Regions from separate parts of the Cellvibrio sp. ARAG 10.3 genome, predicted to be linked through region 4. Evidence: predicted binding sites of a transcription regulator. Region 4 holds the regulator's gene; each other region holds the start of a gene.
The links. Region 4 encodes sigma-54, which starts transcription at its own class of promoters, with help from an activator protein. Its sites were predicted from a motif close to TGGCACANNNNTTGCNNT; they were not measured.

Region 1 (4,214 bases), on a different contig from region 4:
TTTTTGCGGCTGACCGGACGTCAGCGCCATCATAAATCCGGTACAGCGTTTGATACCCATGGCGATATGTTTTTCCACCGTGTTCTCACTGATCCCCAGGCTCGCCGCAATCTCCTTTTGAGAATAGCCGTACACCTTGCGCAACACGAAGGCCTTGCGACACTGCTGCGGCAACTGGCGGACGGCCTCGCAGAAGTGACCGAATTCCTGGTTAGCCGCGACACGGTCATAGGTTTCATCGGCACCAGTGGCCAATTCCTGCAAATCCTCCTGCAAGTCTTCCATGCTGTCCGCCAGCCGGCTTTCGGAGCGTTTGCGATGATCCAGGGCCAGATTGCGCGCCGTGCGTAACATAAACGAGCGTGGGTGATGGATATCATCCCGCTCGCCGACCTGACAGACCCGCACATAGGTTTCCTGCACGATGTCCTCGACCTCACGGGGCGGCACAATATGCGAAACCGCCCGCGCCAGGGTGGTTCTCAGGGCAATAAACACGCTGTTGACGTTATCGTTATTAGACATAATTTTGGGCCGGTAAAAGCATTTCCATCCACTACCAGACGATTGAACCGAGCTTTTCCGCCATAGGAGCGCGAAAAAAGTCAGGAGGGTGAGATGATTGCTTCACGCCGCTGGGTGGCGCGCTTGCGCATGGCGTCAGCCTGTTTCTGATCTCCCAGAGCTTCGTAGATCTTTACCCCAAGGTCATAGAAGCGCACTTCGGCTTTTTCTTTGCTGATAGCTTTTTTCAACAGCTCGCGGGCTTGCACAGGGTCACCCGACTCCAGTGACTTATTGGCTTCGTAGTACAAGAAATAAGGGTTGCTGTTACGGTGGCGCTCTGCTAGTTGAAAAAAAGTGTCCGCCTTTTCCGGCTGTTCCATCTGCCGATACAGACCACTGAGATTACTGATGATGGTCAAATCGCCGCTATCAATGTGCAAACCCTGGAGGTACAGCGCTTCGGCTTCCTTTAAATAGCCATTGCGTCGATAGATGGTGGCCAGGTTGCTCCAGATGTAACTTTGCTCGTGATCCAACAGCAAGGCTTTGCGTAGATGCAGGAACGCTTCTTTGAATTTGCCCTCGGCGGATAACTCCATGCCGCGATTGTTATAAAACTGCGCAGCGGTGAGCTTTTCCGAGATCAAGCGCTGCTTATAGGTGCTGCTGTAACGGTTCATCTCCAGATCAATAACGACTTCGTCGCGACGCAACCTCACCTTGGAGTTGACGTGCCGCAAAAACAAAAACGCATCCTGGTTACGCAAATCCCAGGTGGGCGGCAAGTCCACTTCATTGACGTAGGCATCCAGACCAACGTGGCGCGCCATGGTGACATATAACAAGGTAAAGCTGAGGCAGTTGGCCTGACGCTCTTCAAAGGCATCTGCACCCGTCAGGGTATAAAAGGCGGAGTAGGTGATCCCATGGCCGCCGGCGACGCTCGGCGTCAGCAGCGCATTGTGCAAGGCACGGGCACGGGCAAAGTCGCCTTTGACGCCGGCTGTGTGTCGCTCGGCAAAGTCGCGCATGGCTGGCGTAAGTTCAAATAACTGCCGCTCAGGCAGCTCAGCTTCCGTGTAGTGATAACCCAACAGGGGCTCACCACTCAGAGCCAGGTCGAGTAATTGTGCATCCGGTTTCTCACCATTACCCGGTAAAACAGTGGCGCAGCCAGCCAGGAGGACGCCCAGGCACAACGCCGCAATGCTAACCCACTGATTCAGCAATTCTTTTCGCATACTTTCTCACTCGCAATACTTTTTATGCATTATGTACATTGCCAGCACGACCGGATAACACCACCACACCCGCCGAGTGCGCTCTCCACTATTTGGAGTCAACTGCGCTTATTTAAATCCCCGCTGCCGCAGGCTGTACCAAAAAAGGGCGGCAGCAGATGAATTTGCTATTCCATAGCGCACATCAACTCCTAACAGCATAGCTCCAAAATAGCCCATTGCAGACAGACGCGATCCATATAAGTGCAAAATTATGCAAAACACCTTTTTCACTCACTTTACGTCTGAATTTCTTTGTGCACATCGTGATTGGCACAGAGTTTGAATAATCACCTGTAGCAACCGGTCCGCATTGCACCCCGATAGTCGTCAACGTCACTCGAAGGAATTCGCCAAACACCTTGTGATGATTTTTTACTTTTTGCACATCAGATTGGAGCGCTTTATGGTTAACACATTCACATATAAGGGTTTACATAATCCGTCAGGGAACGCCTCGTTTTTTATCAAGGTGTTACGTCAATTTACCTTTGCAATAACTTGCTGCATTGCACTGGCAGCCACTCACGCACACGCCAAGCTCGGGCCTTCTGAAAAAGAAGATTTAAAATTCGGTTTTATTAAATTGACCGATATGGTGCCGCTCGCCGTTGCCTATGAATTAGGTTATTTCGATGATGAAGGTTTGAGCGTACAACTGGAAGCGCAAGCCAACTGGAAAGTGTTATTGGATCGTGTGATTACCGGTGAACTCGACGGTGCCCACATGCTCGCCGGGCAACCTTTGGGCGCAACGATTGGTTTTGGAACTGAAGCACACGTGGTGACGGCATTCGCCATGGATTTGCACGGGAATGCCTGCACGGTATCCAATGACGTCTGGAAAGCAATGAAACCTCACGTAACAATAAAAGATGGCAAACCGGTTCATCCGATTACTGCCGATGCACTTAAGCCGGTAATCAAAAGTTTTCACGACAAGGGAAAGTCCTTCAACATGGGCATGGTTTTTCCGGTCTCAACCCACAATTATGAATTGCGTTACTGGCTCGCTGCTGCCGGTATCAAGCCGGGATTTTATGCACCGCATAAAGGTGATATCACCGGCCAGTTGAATGCAGATGTGCTGATCTCTGTTACGCCGCCACCGCAAATGCCTGCAACACTTGAGGCCGGCACGATCAACGGTTATTGCGTGGGTGAACCCTGGAACCAGCAAGCCGTGTTTCGCAATATCGGTGTTCCGGTGGTTACCAACCGCGACCTGCGCAATAACATTGTGGAAAAAGTGTTTGGAGTAACCAAAACCTGGGCCGATGAAAATCCCAATACCCATATTCGCGTCGTGAAAGCACTGATCCGTGCGGGCAAATGGCTTGACGATAAAGACAATGCCAATCGTGCCGAAGCGGCGAAGATGATTTCACAATCACATTATGTCGGTGCCGATTATAAAGTCATTGCCAACAGCATGACCGGCGTCTTCGAATACGAGCGCGGCGATGTGCGTAAGGAACCGGACTTTAATGTGTTCTTTCGTTATCACGCCACCTATCCCTACTATTCCGATGCGGTATGGTTCCTGACACAAATGCGCCGCTGGGGCCAGATTCCCGAAGAAAAGCCCGATGCCTGGTATATGGAAACCGCGAAAAAAGTTTTCCTGCCGGAGGTGTACCAACAAGCCGCAAAAGAGTTGATTGCTGAAGGCAAATTAAAAGCCACCGATTTTCCTGACTTTGCCAGCGAAACCGGTTATCGCACCACGGATGCACACACCTTTATTGATGGCATCGTGTTTGATGGCACCAAGCCCAATGACTACCTGAGCAAGTTCGCCATTGGCTTGAAAGGTAAGGAAAAACTGTAAATCGTTTGCCGGCGCCATTGAAAGCGCCGGCTCATCAGCCAGCTATTGATACGTGACACCAATGTTGTGCCGTTCAGTACAACAGGAGAAGATGCCATGAATACCGCGATCCTTAATTTAAAAAAAATCAGCCCCGTTAAGTTATCACCGCAGCAACTACGCGATGCCGTACTTGGCGTACTGATTCCGGTCATCGGCCTGCTGTTGTTTTTATTGTTCTGGCATATCGGCTCCCAACATATCCATACCTCACTCGGTACTTTTCCGGGGCCGAAAGAAGTCGCGCAACAATGGTCCGGCCTGGTGGATGAATATCGCGCAGAGAATGAGCGGGAGCGGAAATTCTATGAGCGCCAGGAGCAACGTAACGCCGAGATCTTAGCTGAAGATCCTACAGCGGAGATTCGCGTGCGGGAGTTTAATGGTCGACCGACTTTTTTTGACAAAATTCTCACCAGCCTGATTACCGTTTTATGTGGCTTTTTGCTGGCGACTTTGATCGCTATTCCGGTGGGGATTGTGATCGGTTTGAGTCAGTCCCTGTATCGTGCGTTTAATCCACTGATCCAGTTATTCAAACCTGTGTCACCACTCGC
Region 2 (4,214 bases), on a different contig from region 4:
AAAGCTTTATAGGCTTCAAGCTTCCCTCAAGATATCGCTGTTATTACGTGAAAATCTGCACAAGATTACTCATTATCAATAACGTAAATCGACTCAGTATAGTAAAGTCTACCCTCATTTCTATCCCCAGAAGGAGCTAGCATGTTAACGGAACAAGAGAAATCAGAGCTTAGGCAAAATATTCAATCAAATAAACACGAGATCTTCGTCATATCATTTGAAGATATGGATGCAATTATAAAATCATCTCCCGCATCAAAAAAAGCGAGCGTTCAACAAGCGTGGAACAAGGTGAAAGGAAAGGCAGAGACAGGATCCAGCTACTACGCCTCCGCTGATGATGTTAGAACACTAACAAAACTGGTAGGCGAACTCGGTAGCTTCACCGCAAAAGCTTATGTTAAAACCTATGGAGGTAAACCTCATATAATCCTCAAAGGTCACCCCGGCCTTAGGAAAATTTTGACCGGCACCAAGTATGGTGTTAGCAATCCCAAGGTCGTAACAATGGGACTCGGGAAAGCTGGAGCAGTACATGCTGCCAAATCAGGCGGAATACTTTCTATTGTATTGATCTCTGCCTATCGAATAGCTGACTACGTATTAACGGATGAAAGCACATTGAACCAATTAATCGGCTCGCTCGCTACTGATGTTGTTAAAGTTGGTATTTCTACCGCCGCATCGATAGGCGCGGCATCTTTGGTAGCTGCGATGGGCGTAACTATTGCGGTGGGTCCTATCGTTGCAGTTATTCTTATAGGTGTCGGCACTTCGATGGCATTAAGTGCTATGGATTCACACTACGGAATCACTGATAAAGTAATTGCTGGCCTGGATGAACTGACAACTGATGCTCAGTCTACCCTTGAACAGACCAGGAAAAATCTTATTAAAGGTGCGAGCAAAGTCGTTGACTCCGTGATTGATTATGCTGTTGAATCCACCAAGCAAGCCATCATTGATTTTGCCAGACACAGCCTGGATAAATTCCTTTCGCCACTCCCGAGGAGCATCAAGTGAGTGATACTACACCGTCCGCCTCTGTAAGATATGGCGGATTTCTTTTATTTTTTGCCTTGATGCTTGGTGCTGCCTTGTGGTTTGGCTGGAGTTTTATCAGTCTAGTCAGCCAAATCCTTCGTGAAACTCCAGTGATTTATTTTAATAAAGGTGCCCTATACATGCTGGGCGTCGCAATAGGCTTGCTGGCTTTGGTTTATGCCATTTTTCTCGAAGTCATCCTGCAGCAGCAATTGACTGAAAACAGCTCCAGGATGATCACCCGTACGGCCTATATTGGCATTGGTGTTCTTGTTCTTTTTCCGCAAATCATTCATTTCACAGTCGAACGCAACCTTATCAAAAAAAATTATGAAATATGCGAGACGGCGTCGTATCAATGGTTGATGTATCGCGAAATTGTGTTCGCCAGGGATACGCAAACCTGCAAGGACATCACCACCCGCTCTTCATAATCGATCCCTGCAACTCCCCACCTCCAACTTGGCCCAAGGCTTGCAACTCCACCCTCCGGCCTTCGGGGACATGCGCGCCTGTAACGCGTAAGTGCTTGAGATCGCCGAAAAACCTGTTTCTATTCTGTAGGGCGCTGATTATGGAATTTATTGCAACCGGTAAAAATTTCAAAACCTTGGCAAGAATGGGATACGGTGCCAGGGGTGTGGTGTATTTGATGATTGGTGGGTTGGCGTTGTTAACCGCTTTTGGAGAGGGCGGAAAGACAACAGACAGCAAGGGTGCGATCACAGAAATTATGCAGCAACCCTTTGGGTATGTGTTGTTGACAGTATTGATCATTGGCCTATTCGGTTATGTGGTGTGGCGGTTCACGCAGGCAGTGAAAGATACAGACGGTCATGGCAATGACCCCAAAGGCCTTGCAGTGCGCAGCGGATTATTTATCAGTGCGATTTCGCATTTATTTTTAGCCTTTTGGGCGATGACGTTATTATTTGGCGAAAAAAATAGTAGCGATTCCAGCGGCGGTGGCATGCAGGAAAATGGCCAGGCATTTTTAGAAACTGATCTCGGGCAGATGATTTTAGGCATCGCCGGTTTAATTGTTATTGGCGTCGGTTTTGCGCATATGTACAAAGGTTGGCAAAGCCGTTTTGAGCGTTACATGGATATTCCCGGCAACCAGCAGCAATGGGCCCGCCCCGTGTGCCGGTTCGGTTTGATTGCGCGCGGTATTGTGTGGTGTATTGTCGGTTGGTTTTTGGCGCGCTCCGCCTTGCTCGCCGGCAGTGGCGAGATAAAAGGCATGGCCGAGGCGCTGGATACATTGCGCACCAACGCCTACGGCACCTGGTTGTTCAGCATCGTCGCTGCCGGCCTGGTGGCATTTGGTGTGTACAGCGTATTGGAAGCTTTGTATCGGCGAATCAATACCGATTCATGACATTGGGCAAAACATATTGATAGTTGACAGCGCAAAAAATCGGCGTATTATCGCCACCAATTTTTCGGGCCCAGCCCATTCACATCTCACACAGGAGTACTCGTTAATGTCTTATGCAGGAAAACAATTCGACTAACACCTTTCGAGTACTCAGGCTTGGAAGGTCATTTACACAACCTTCCAGGTCAGGCAAATCAAAAGCCCTGATCAGGTTACTGGTCAGGGCTTTTTCGTTATGGCTCCGGTTGGTTTGATTTATAAATACCCTTACTGGTAGGTAAAGTCATGCCTGTAAAAATTGAGTTAAACAAAAGCGCGAACAACGGCATAAAGCCGGTAAAGATTTACACCGATGATATTGAGCAGTCCGCGTTAACACAACTGAAACACATTGCGCAGTTACCGATTGTGCATTCACACGTTGCCGCCATGCCCGACGTGCATACCGGCATCGGCGCCACGGTGGGTTCGGTAATCCCGACACTCAACGCGATTATTCCCGCCGCCGTTGGTGTGGATATCGGTTGCGGTATGAGTGCGGTGAGGTTATCGGTGAAGTCTTCGCAACTGCCGGATAATTTATCGCCCATGCGCAGCGCCATCGAGCGCGCCGTACCCGTCGGCATGCAGGCGCATAAAACGGTGAGCGTGCGCGGGAGTGCGTGCAAACAATTGGCGCCGGGTGTGGAATGGTTATTTGAAAAACATCCGGCTGTAATGAAGATGCTCAACCAACCACACACCACCTGGACCAAGCAACTGGGCACGCTCGGCAGCGGCAATCACTTTATTGAAGTGTGCGTCGATGAGAACAAGGATGTGTGGGTGATGCTGCATTCCGGCAGTCGTGGCATTGGCAATGCGATTGGCCGTTACTTTATCGCGCTTGCGAAAAAGGATATGGGCAAACACATCCACAACCTGCCCGACAAAGACCTCGCCTACTTCACCGAAGGCAGCGAGCATTTTGTGGATTACGTGGCCGCAGTGAATTGGGCGCAGGAATATGCGCGGCTTAACCGCGATGAAATGATGGGCTTGGTGTTGCGCGCTATCGCGCCGTTCCTGCCACCGTTTCGCACGGACCGCCACGCGATCAATTGCCATCACAATTACGTCAGCCGCGAAACACATTACGGCGCCGACGTGATGGTAACGCGCAAAGGCGCCATCAGCGCACGGGACGGCGAGCTGGGTATTATCCCCGGCAGTATGGGAGCCAAATCCTATATTGTGAAAGGCAAGGGAAACCCGGAGTCGTTCTGTTCCTGCGCCCACGGCGCTGGCCGAACCATGAGCCGCACCGCCGCGCGTAATAAATTTCGCGTAAGCGATTTAGTACAACAAACCAAAGGCGTTGAATGCCGGAAAGATAAAGGAGTGATTGATGAAATACCCTCGGCCTACAAGGATATTGATACCGTAATGGAGAACCAGTCGGACCTGGTCGACATCGTCCACACGTTAAAACAGGTGCTGTGCATAAAAGGCTGACGCAGATTCATCGGCAAACGAAAAAATAGGAAACACTATGGCAAAAAAAATCAGCCGGTATCTACCGGGACTCTCGCTGGGTGAAACCGCACCCGCTTCCAAGGGAACCAAACAACCCAAACGAAACGGCCATGCTTTTCACCTCATCATGAACAAAGGCGGCGCCCACGAAAAATCCAAAGGCGCCCAACGCGCAGCGGCCAAGCAACAAACGAACCAGAAGGTTCGGGAGTGGCTTGGCCGCTCTTCTTATACTGGTATGAGCAGGGCAGCCTAGGCGTTTATCCGCCCTCCT
Region 3 (4,214 bases), on a different contig from region 4:
ATTTCGACCTAAAAATAACTTCTCGTAACTTCTCCAGCTTCGGCGCCACCACCGGCACCGTCAACATCGTACTCGCCACCGCCATCAACAACAGCGCCGTAAACGTCTCACTCGTAATAATCTGCTTATCCAACAACACATTCGCAAAGATGATCATGATCAACGCCTTGGTCTGCAACAACCAACCAATAATCGACGCCTCACCCTTCTCCCACTTCAAAATCCGGCCCGCCAGATGCACCCCCGCCAACTTACCGCTCACCGACGCCACCAATAACACCGCCGCCGCCACAAACACCATGGTGCCGCCCACGTCCCAATTGGTCCGCAAGCCTGTACTGAGGAAAAACACCGGCATAATTACCAGCAACACATGGTGACGCAGCTTGTCCATATCCTCCTGGTTAAACCAGTCGCTGTCGGTCACCGCACCCGCCAGAAACGCACCCACCATATAGTGCAAGCCGGACCAGTCACCCGCGAAACCACAAATCGCCAGCCACACCAGAGCCACATACCAACGGTCCCGCTCGGGAATAGCCGTCATCAACTTACGATACAAATAGCTCGCCGCCGCAAAGCCCACCAGGAACATCCCCTGGCGTCCCACGCGATCCCAATCCAGCAGGATCAACGCCAATACGCCCCAGATCGCAATATCATCAAGGCTGGCATAGCGCAGGATGCGCTGGCCAATTGGCTGGCGCAGAATCTCCAGCTTCTCCATCAACAAGATCAGGATCGGCAAAGCGGTCACGGCGCAGGACATGCCCACGCCCAATACGAACTGCCAGGGCATCCCTTGCGGGCCCATCCAGCCATCAAACATCAACATACCCAGTCCGGCGGCACAGCCAAATGCCAGCGGCACCCCCAAGGCCAGACCAGCAGTGATACCGCTCTCGCGTTTGTAGCGCCAGGCCTTGCTGAGGTCCAGTTCAACCCCGGCGATAAACACAAACAACATCACTGCCCACCAGGCAATGCCGTTGAGCGCGGTGACCACCGCAGGATTAAAGACAAAAGCATAGTAGTCGGGAAAGAAGGCACCGAGGATGCCCGGGCCGAGCAGGATACCGGTGATAATCTGCACCACCACCAGCGGCGCCCAGTAATCTGTTTTTCCAACGCGCCAGATGAAATAAGGCACAGTGAAGATAATCGTCATGGCAATCAGGAAGATTTCCGTGGTGTTCATCGCGTGAGGCATGGCATGTCCGGTTTATTGTTATGGGTTAATCAAACGTGAGAAAAAATCACAACCGATAGCGCCTGAACCGGTGCTCCCGGTCAGGCGCGCCTTTGTACAAAGCGCCGCTGTCGCCGGTCAATTGTTTAAAACTATCTGCACGATAGCCCGAACGTGGCCCCAGGTGACGGGGCGCAAAGCAACGCGTCAAAGTACGGATTTATTTGCGCTTTGAGCTTGACGGTGAATCACCGGAAAGCCTACTGTTGGCGCGCTAAAAAGAAGTTGAGAGATTTTAAAGCAAGGGATGGTTGATACCATCAATCCACCGCTCAATTTGGCACCAAATAAGTGCAAAGCAAAAAACGCGTGCAACATTTTGGTGCTTTTGATAAAAAAGCTTGGGTCCCAATCTTCCGCAAAGCCTGATTTTTACAAGCCCGTTGCTATTTCTCCGAGATGGCATATATTTTGCCCCTTTTCGGACACCCTGGTTCTCGCTCTGCTCGCTACTGGGGTGGCGAATGTGGAAAGAGCGCGGGATAAAAATGATTTCTGACTTGTAGCTATGGTGGCTACTCATTTACTTGGAGGCATTCAATGTCTAAGACTCTGGACTTGATCAAAGAACACGAAGCGCGCTGGATTGACCTGCGCTTTACCGACACCAAAGGTAAAGAGCAACACGTTACCTACCCCGCCAATGTGGTAAACGATTCCTTCTTTGAAGAAGGCAAAATGTTTGATGGTTCATCCATCGCTGGCTGGAAAGGTATCAACGAATCAGACATGATCCTGATGCCGGATGACTCTACTTCTATGCTGGACCCCTTCTACGACGAAGCAACCATCATCGTGCGTTGTGACATCGTTGAACCTGCCACCATGCAAGGCTACGACCGCGACCCACGCTCCATCGGCCGTCGCGCTGAAGAGTACCTGAAGTCCACCGGCCTGGGCGACAAAGCCCTGTTTGGCCCGGAGCCAGAATTCTTCATCTTCGACAGCGTTCACTACGCCAGCACCATGGGCGGCGCGTTCTACAAGATCAAATCTGAAGAAGCCGCCTGGGACTCAGGTGCTGACACCGAAGGTAAAACCGGCCACGCACCACGCGTAAAAGGCGGTTACTTCCCGGTTGCGCCGATCGACTCTCTGCACGACATCCGCGCTGCCATGTGTAATGCCATGGAAGCTATGGGTCTGGAGATCGAAGTTCACCACCACGAAGTGGCTAACGCTGGCCAGTGTGAAATCGGCGTAGGCGCCAACACCCTGGTGAAAAAAGCGGACGAAGTACAGATCCTGAAGTACTGCGTACACAACGTGGCTCACCAGTACGGTAAAACCGCTACCTTTATGCCGAAGCCGCTGATTGGCGACAACGGTTCAGGCATGCACGTACACCAGTCTTTCTCCAAAGCTGGCGTTAACCAGTTTGCCGGTGATGCTTACGCTGGTCTGAGCGAAACTGCCCTGTACTACATCGGCGGTATCATCAAGCACGCTAAATCACTGAACGCTTTCTGTAACGCGTCTACCAACTCCTACAAGCGTCTGGTTCCAGGCTTTGAAGCGCCGGTCATGCTGGCTTACTCTGCCCGTAACCGTTCTGCTTCTATCCGTGTTCCGTTCGTATCTGGTGCCAAAGCCAAGCGTATCGAAACCCGTTTCCCTGACCCGACTGCTAACCCTTACCTGGCCTTCGCTGCACTGTTGATGGCCGGTATCGACGGCGTTCAGAACAAGATTCACCCTGGCGACCCAGCGACCAAAGACCTGTACGACCTGGAGCCGGAAGAAGAAGCGGAAATCCCGACCGTTTGTGCCAGCCTGGAAGAAGCGCTGCAAGCTCTGGAAGCTGACCACGACTACCTGACTGCTGGCGGCGTGTTCACCAAAGACTTCATCGACTCTTACATCGCGCTGAAGCGTGCCGACATTCAACGTGTTGACATGACTCCGCACCCGGTAGAGTTCGAGCTTTACTACAGCGTGTAAGCCAGTAGCGTTTAGTTAGTAAGGTAATTACTTACTTAAGGCCCGTTCAGGCGACTGAACGGGCTTTTTCTTTTTCGGCAGCGGGAGTACTCTTGCGGAAATTGTTTAAGGAGATATCCATGCCCCTTCGCTCGCTGTTGTGCTTACTCCTTGGCCTTTCCCTGACGCTCAGCGCCGGTGCGCAAATCTATAAGACCGTCGACAAGGACGGCAAGGTGATCTACACCGATAAGCCCCGCGGCGATCAGCCCGCGGAAGCCGTTAAACTGCCTCCCATTAACACTCTGCCTCCTGAAAACGCGGATAATTTTCCTCGAGACGAACAGCAAAACCAGCCCGAGGCGATTCGCTACCAGGTAGACATCATCAGCCCCCGTGAAAACGTGACGATTCCGCCAGGGCAGCGGGATCTGGGCATTGCTGTCACCCTTAACCCGCCGCTAGCCGGGGACCACTGGCTGCTTTACTTTATGAATGGTGAATTGCTAGAGGAAACCCGGGAAAGCAATATTGTGGTGCAGGATGTTTTTCGCGGCAGCCACACACTGGAAGTCGAAGTGATCGACAACAATGGCACCTCTCTGGGCAAGTCAGCGCCGGTCGTGGTGAACGTGATTCGTCCCACCGTCAAACAGCAAGCCGCGCCGAAGCCCAAACCCAAGACATAATGCGCCAGATGCACAAGCCCTAAAAGCGGGCAGCACTATTTTGGTGCAAACCACCCTTGCACCAACTAGACTCACCCCTGAAAACGCCTAAAAATAAGCACTTTTTACGTTGGTTTGCTTTTTGCATAGCTCATGCACACAGACCAAGCACACCAGTGGGCATGTGCCCACTGCCAAGGCATTCAGGAGTCAATTAATCGGTGAGCCCTCGCGATCTCCATAAACCGCTACTCGACAGCCTCAGTACCGCCATCATCCTGGTGGACAGCGACCTGCTGCTACGCCACATGAACCCGGCGGCCGAAGCGCTGCTGTCGATGAGCTGTGAACGCAACATCGGCGAACCCATCACCTAT
Region 4 (4,214 bases):
TATCGCTCAAGGGATGCTTGCGCCGCGTTTCACTGAAACGCTGGATCAACACCGAAGGTTGTGCGTCAAGGAATAGCACGCGAAACGGTACATGGGCTTCCTTCAGTGTCTCAATCATCATCGGAAAAATGTTGAGATCCTGCCAGGCGTTGCGCACATCGATACCAATGGCAAATTTCTGCGTGTCATCCTTGTGAATCTGGATTTGTGCAACCAGCGCCGGCAACAGGCTCACCGGCAGATTGTCGATGCAATTAAAGCCGACATCCTCCAGAACATGCAGTGCGGTACTTTTACCCGAACCGGATAATCCACTCACTATCACTAAATGCATGGGCGTAGGTTCCTGTGACTTATTCATCAATCCGCCGAGGCTGCCGGACATTGTTTGTTTACAATGCCGCTGATTAATCCTTGCTGATGGCTATCTCGTACAAGGCTGCGTCGCTGTCAGCACCGCGCAAACGCTCGCGAAATTCGCTGTCATTGAGCGCGCCCGCGAGGGCCGCCAGGTTTTGCAGATGTTCGCCATGGGCATTTTCGGGCACCAACATGGCAAATAAAATATCCACTGGCTCAGAGTCAATGGAATCAAAGTCGATGGGCTGGTTGAGGGTAATCAAGGCCCCGATGACGCCGTCATAGTTTTCCACCCGACAGTGTGGAATGGCAATGCCGTGGCCAATACCCGTGGAGCCGAGTCGCTCCCGCGCAATCAGCCGACGAAATAAATCGTCGGCGTCAATAGCGGGAATGTCCTGGGCGATGGTGTTGGCAAGGATTTCCAGCACACGCTTTTTACTGACACCCTCGATGTCGCACAAGGTGCGGCCCGGGGTGAGAAGAGATTGTATTTGCATAATGTATTAACGATGGCTGCGCATTTTTTCTTTGTGTTTAATCAATTGCCGATCGAGCTTATCGGTCAGCAGGTCAATAGCGGCATAGAGATCTTCTGATGTCGCATCGGCGAATAAATCCTTGCCGCTTACATGCACGGTGGCTTCCGCTTTTTGTTCCAATTTATCTACCGAGAGAATCACATGGGTATTGGTGATGCGGTCGTGATGATTATTGAGACGCTCAAGTTTATTGTTGACGTAGTCCTTGAGGGATTCGGTAACTTCCAGATGGTGACCGCTGATAGTAATTTGCATAGTACTTCCTCTTCGTTATGACAGTTGCTTAATCTTGCCTTGCGACACGATTATTGATTCCTGCATAGTGCTAAAACACTTTCTGCATACCCGATGTTGATCAGCCTAGCAGTGGAGAAAAAGGATGTCATAGTAAACTTTTACGCTCATTGGACGGCGGGATATTCAATGATTCCCGATACTTGGCGATGGTGCGTCGCGCCACCTGGATTCCCTGCTCGGATAAGAGCTCGGTGATCTTGCTGTCGCTCAGAGGCTTTTTTGGATTTTCCGCGCTCACCAGTTTTTTGATGATGGCACGAATCGCCGTAGAAGAGCATTCGCCGCCGCTGTCTGTACTCACATGACTGGAAAAGAAATATTTAAGTTCAAAAATTCCCTGGGGTGTATGCATGTACTTCTGGGTCGTAACCCGCGAAATAGTGGATTCATGCATATCGACAATTTCAGCGATATCGTGGAGTACCAGCGGCTTCATTGCTTCGGCACCGTACTCAAGGAAGCCGCGTTGTTTTTCCACGATGCAACTTGCAACTTTAAGCAGGGTTTCATTACGGCTTTGCAAGCTTTTGAGAAACCAGCGTGCTTCTTGCAGGTTGTCTTTCAGAAAGGTGTTGTCGCTACTGGAGTCTGCCCGTTTTACCATGGAGGCGTAATCGGTATTGATCCGCAGACGGGGCGCAATATCCGGATTTAATTCGACAACCCAGCGGCCATCCCGCTTTTCCACGAAGACATCCGGTACCACATACTCGGTGTCGCCGGACGCAATCATATCGCCCGGGCGCGGATTCAATCCCTGGATCAGCGCCACCGCCTGGCCCAGTTCGCTTTCCTTGAGTTTGGTGCGCCGCATCAATTGGCGGTAATCGCGACTGCCCAGCAGCGGCAGGTATTGCTTGACGATCAGCTTGGCCGGTTCGAGAAAAGGCGTAGTCGGGGCGAATTGTTGTAGTTGTACCAACAGGCATTCAGACAGGTTCTGACTGCACACCCCGCAGGGGTCAAATTGTTGCAGGCGATGTTGTACCGCAACCACCTCGTCCAGTTCCAGCTCATCCAGTTCAGTGATCAAACCTTCATAGATATCGGTAAGGCTGACAGAGAGCATACCGCTGGGATCGACCGCATCGATGATTGCCATGGCGATAACGCGGTCCTGATCTGACATGGGGGTCAGATTGAGCTGCCACATCAGGTGATCGTAAAGGGAGTCGGTAACGGCGCGCCGGCTTTCAAAGTCGTTATCTTCGCCATCGTAGGAGGATGCGTTGCTGGTATGGGAGGACTGATACACATCGTCCCAACTGGTATCTACCGGCAATTCATTGGGGATGGATTCATTCCAGTCGGTGTGGGGCTCATTATCGACGTAGCTGTCGTTATCCGAAAAACTTTCGTTGTCTGAAAAGCTTTCCGTGTCGTTGTAGCTCGTTTCTGCGTAGCTGTCCTTGTCGGCAAAGGTATCTTTATCGTTAAAACCTGAATCAAGATCTGCGTTGGCTTCTGCGGCCACTTCCTGTTGGCGAGGGTAATCACTGTCTTCTCCGTCACCGGCCTCGGCGGGAGTGTGGCTGTCATAAGCCTCTTCAATTTCCAGCATGGGGTTGGAATCCAGGGCCTCCTGAATTTCCTGCTGCAGATCAAGGGTCGACAATTGCAACAGGCGGATTGCCTGCTGCAATTGGGGCGTCATGGTCAGTTGTTGGCCGAGTTTTAGCTGTAGAGACTGCTTCATCGTAAGTAGAACTAAACCCCAAAAAAATGATGTTGTTCAGGTGGAGTTTAGACAGCCTTTGTCTTGCAGGCAATAACACCTAGCAATCTTTGTGCCTGTTATACAAATTTAATGGCTTGTCAAGTGATTTGTCAGAATACACCTGAAGTTACAAGCGGAAATTTTCGCCCAGATAAACTTCGCGGACCTTGTGATTACTCAGGACCGTTTCTGCATCGCCTTCGGCGATGATGTGACCTTCACTGACGATATAGGCGGTTTCGCAAATATCCAATGTTTCGCGTACGTTGTGATCGGTAATTAACACACCAATGCCGCGATCTTTGAGGTGGCGCACAATCTGTTTGATGTCATTGACGGAGATGGGATCAACCCCCGCAAAGGGTTCGTCGAGCAGGATGAATTGTGGTTCGGTCGCCAGTGCCCGGGCAATTTCCACCCGCCGCCGCTCACCGCCCGATAGGGACATGCCAAGGCTATCGCGGATATGGGTGATATGGAATTCCTGGAGCAGGGAATCGAGTTTCGCGTGCCGCTGCTTGCGATTGAGGTCTTTGCGGGTTTCAAGGATGGCCATGATGTTGTCGGCCACCGTCAGTTTGCGAAATACCGAGGCTTCTTGCGGCAGGTAGCCGATACCGGCGCGCGCGCGGCCGTGGATCGGCAGATGGGTCAGGTCTTTCCCGTCCAGCACGATGCGACCTTCATCGGCACTGACCAGACCGGCAATCATATAGAAACAGGTGGTTTTGCCCGCGCCGTTGGGGCCCAACAACCCGACAATCGTACCGCTGGTGACGGCGAGTGATACATCAATAACCACTTTACGGCTCTTGTAGCTCTTGGCGAGGTGTTGGGCTTGCAGCGTCGGCATGGTCGACTCAATCTTGATTGATGGTTTGGGGTGGGATGATGATCTCAATGCGCTGCGGTTGCTGCGCATCGTTTTTTCCCGCCGCTTTCATAATTTCTTTGCGAATATCGTAATCAATGCGGTTGCCACTGATAGATGCGCCGTTTTCCTGCTCCAGAAATGCATCTTCCAGCAGTAACAAATGCTCATCGGTCAGGGTGTAGCGGATGCTGTTGGCCTGGGCGGTGATTGTCGCCTGGTTTTCGGCCGGTTTTTGTTGATAGCGCGCTGGTGTACCGCGGGCTTCCATCTTTTCAACTTCATCTTTGTTGTTGGTATGGATAGTGATCCGGTCCGCACTGATCTCCAGTGTGCCTTGTTTCAGTTTCACGTCGCCGCTGTATGTGGCGGTCCGTTGCTTGCGATCCAGTTGAGCGCTGTTAGCAGAGATATGGATGGGTTGTTC

Region 1: the regulator sigma-54 is predicted to act here: its motif matches at 2,059-2,076, upstream of ACSV5M_RS09045 (CmpA/NrtA family ABC transporter substrate-binding protein).
Region 2: the regulator sigma-54 is predicted to act here: its motif matches at 1,508-1,525, upstream of ACSV5M_RS10325 (DUF1206 domain-containing protein).
Region 3: the regulator sigma-54 is predicted to act here: its motif matches at 1,650-1,667, upstream of glnA (type I glutamate--ammonia ligase).

Annotation. Positions count from the first base shown of each region.
Region 1 covers NZ_JBPYCU010000005.1:259,307-263,520, forward strand. The annotation lists gene ACSV5M_RS09035 (RNA polymerase sigma factor) at 1-525, opposite strand, end outside; gene ACSV5M_RS09040 (hypothetical protein) at 606-1,748, opposite strand; gene ACSV5M_RS09045 (CmpA/NrtA family ABC transporter substrate-binding protein) at 2,194-3,618, shown strand; gene ACSV5M_RS09050 (ABC transporter permease) at 3,715-4,214, shown strand, end outside.
Region 2 covers NZ_JBPYCU010000006.1:203,964-208,177, reverse strand. The annotation lists gene ACSV5M_RS10340 (GNAT family N-acetyltransferase) at 1-12, shown strand, start outside; gene ACSV5M_RS10335 (hypothetical protein) at 142-1,023, shown strand; gene ACSV5M_RS10330 (hypothetical protein) at 1,020-1,478, shown strand; gene ACSV5M_RS10325 (DUF1206 domain-containing protein) at 1,619-2,425, shown strand; gene ACSV5M_RS10320 (RtcB family protein) at 2,711-3,919, shown strand; gene ACSV5M_RS10315 (hypothetical protein) at 3,957-4,196, shown strand.
Region 3 covers NZ_JBPYCU010000006.1:144,816-149,029, reverse strand. The annotation lists gene ACSV5M_RS10025 (cation:proton antiporter) at 1-1,210, opposite strand, end outside; gene glnA (type I glutamate--ammonia ligase) at 1,790-3,190, shown strand; gene ACSV5M_RS10015 (DUF4124 domain-containing protein) at 3,310-3,858, shown strand; gene glnL (nitrogen regulation protein NR(II)) at 4,059-4,214, shown strand, end outside.
Region 4 covers NZ_JBPYCU010000007.1:95,961-100,174, forward strand. The annotation lists gene rapZ (RNase adapter RapZ) at 1-334, opposite strand, end outside; gene ptsN (PTS IIA-like nitrogen regulatory protein PtsN) at 408-860, opposite strand; gene hpf (ribosome hibernation-promoting factor, HPF/YfiA family) at 867-1,157, opposite strand; gene ACSV5M_RS10870 (RNA polymerase factor sigma-54) at 1,285-2,895, opposite strand; gene lptB (LPS export ABC transporter ATP-binding protein) at 3,044-3,769, opposite strand; gene lptA (lipopolysaccharide transport periplasmic protein LptA) at 3,777-4,214, opposite strand, start outside.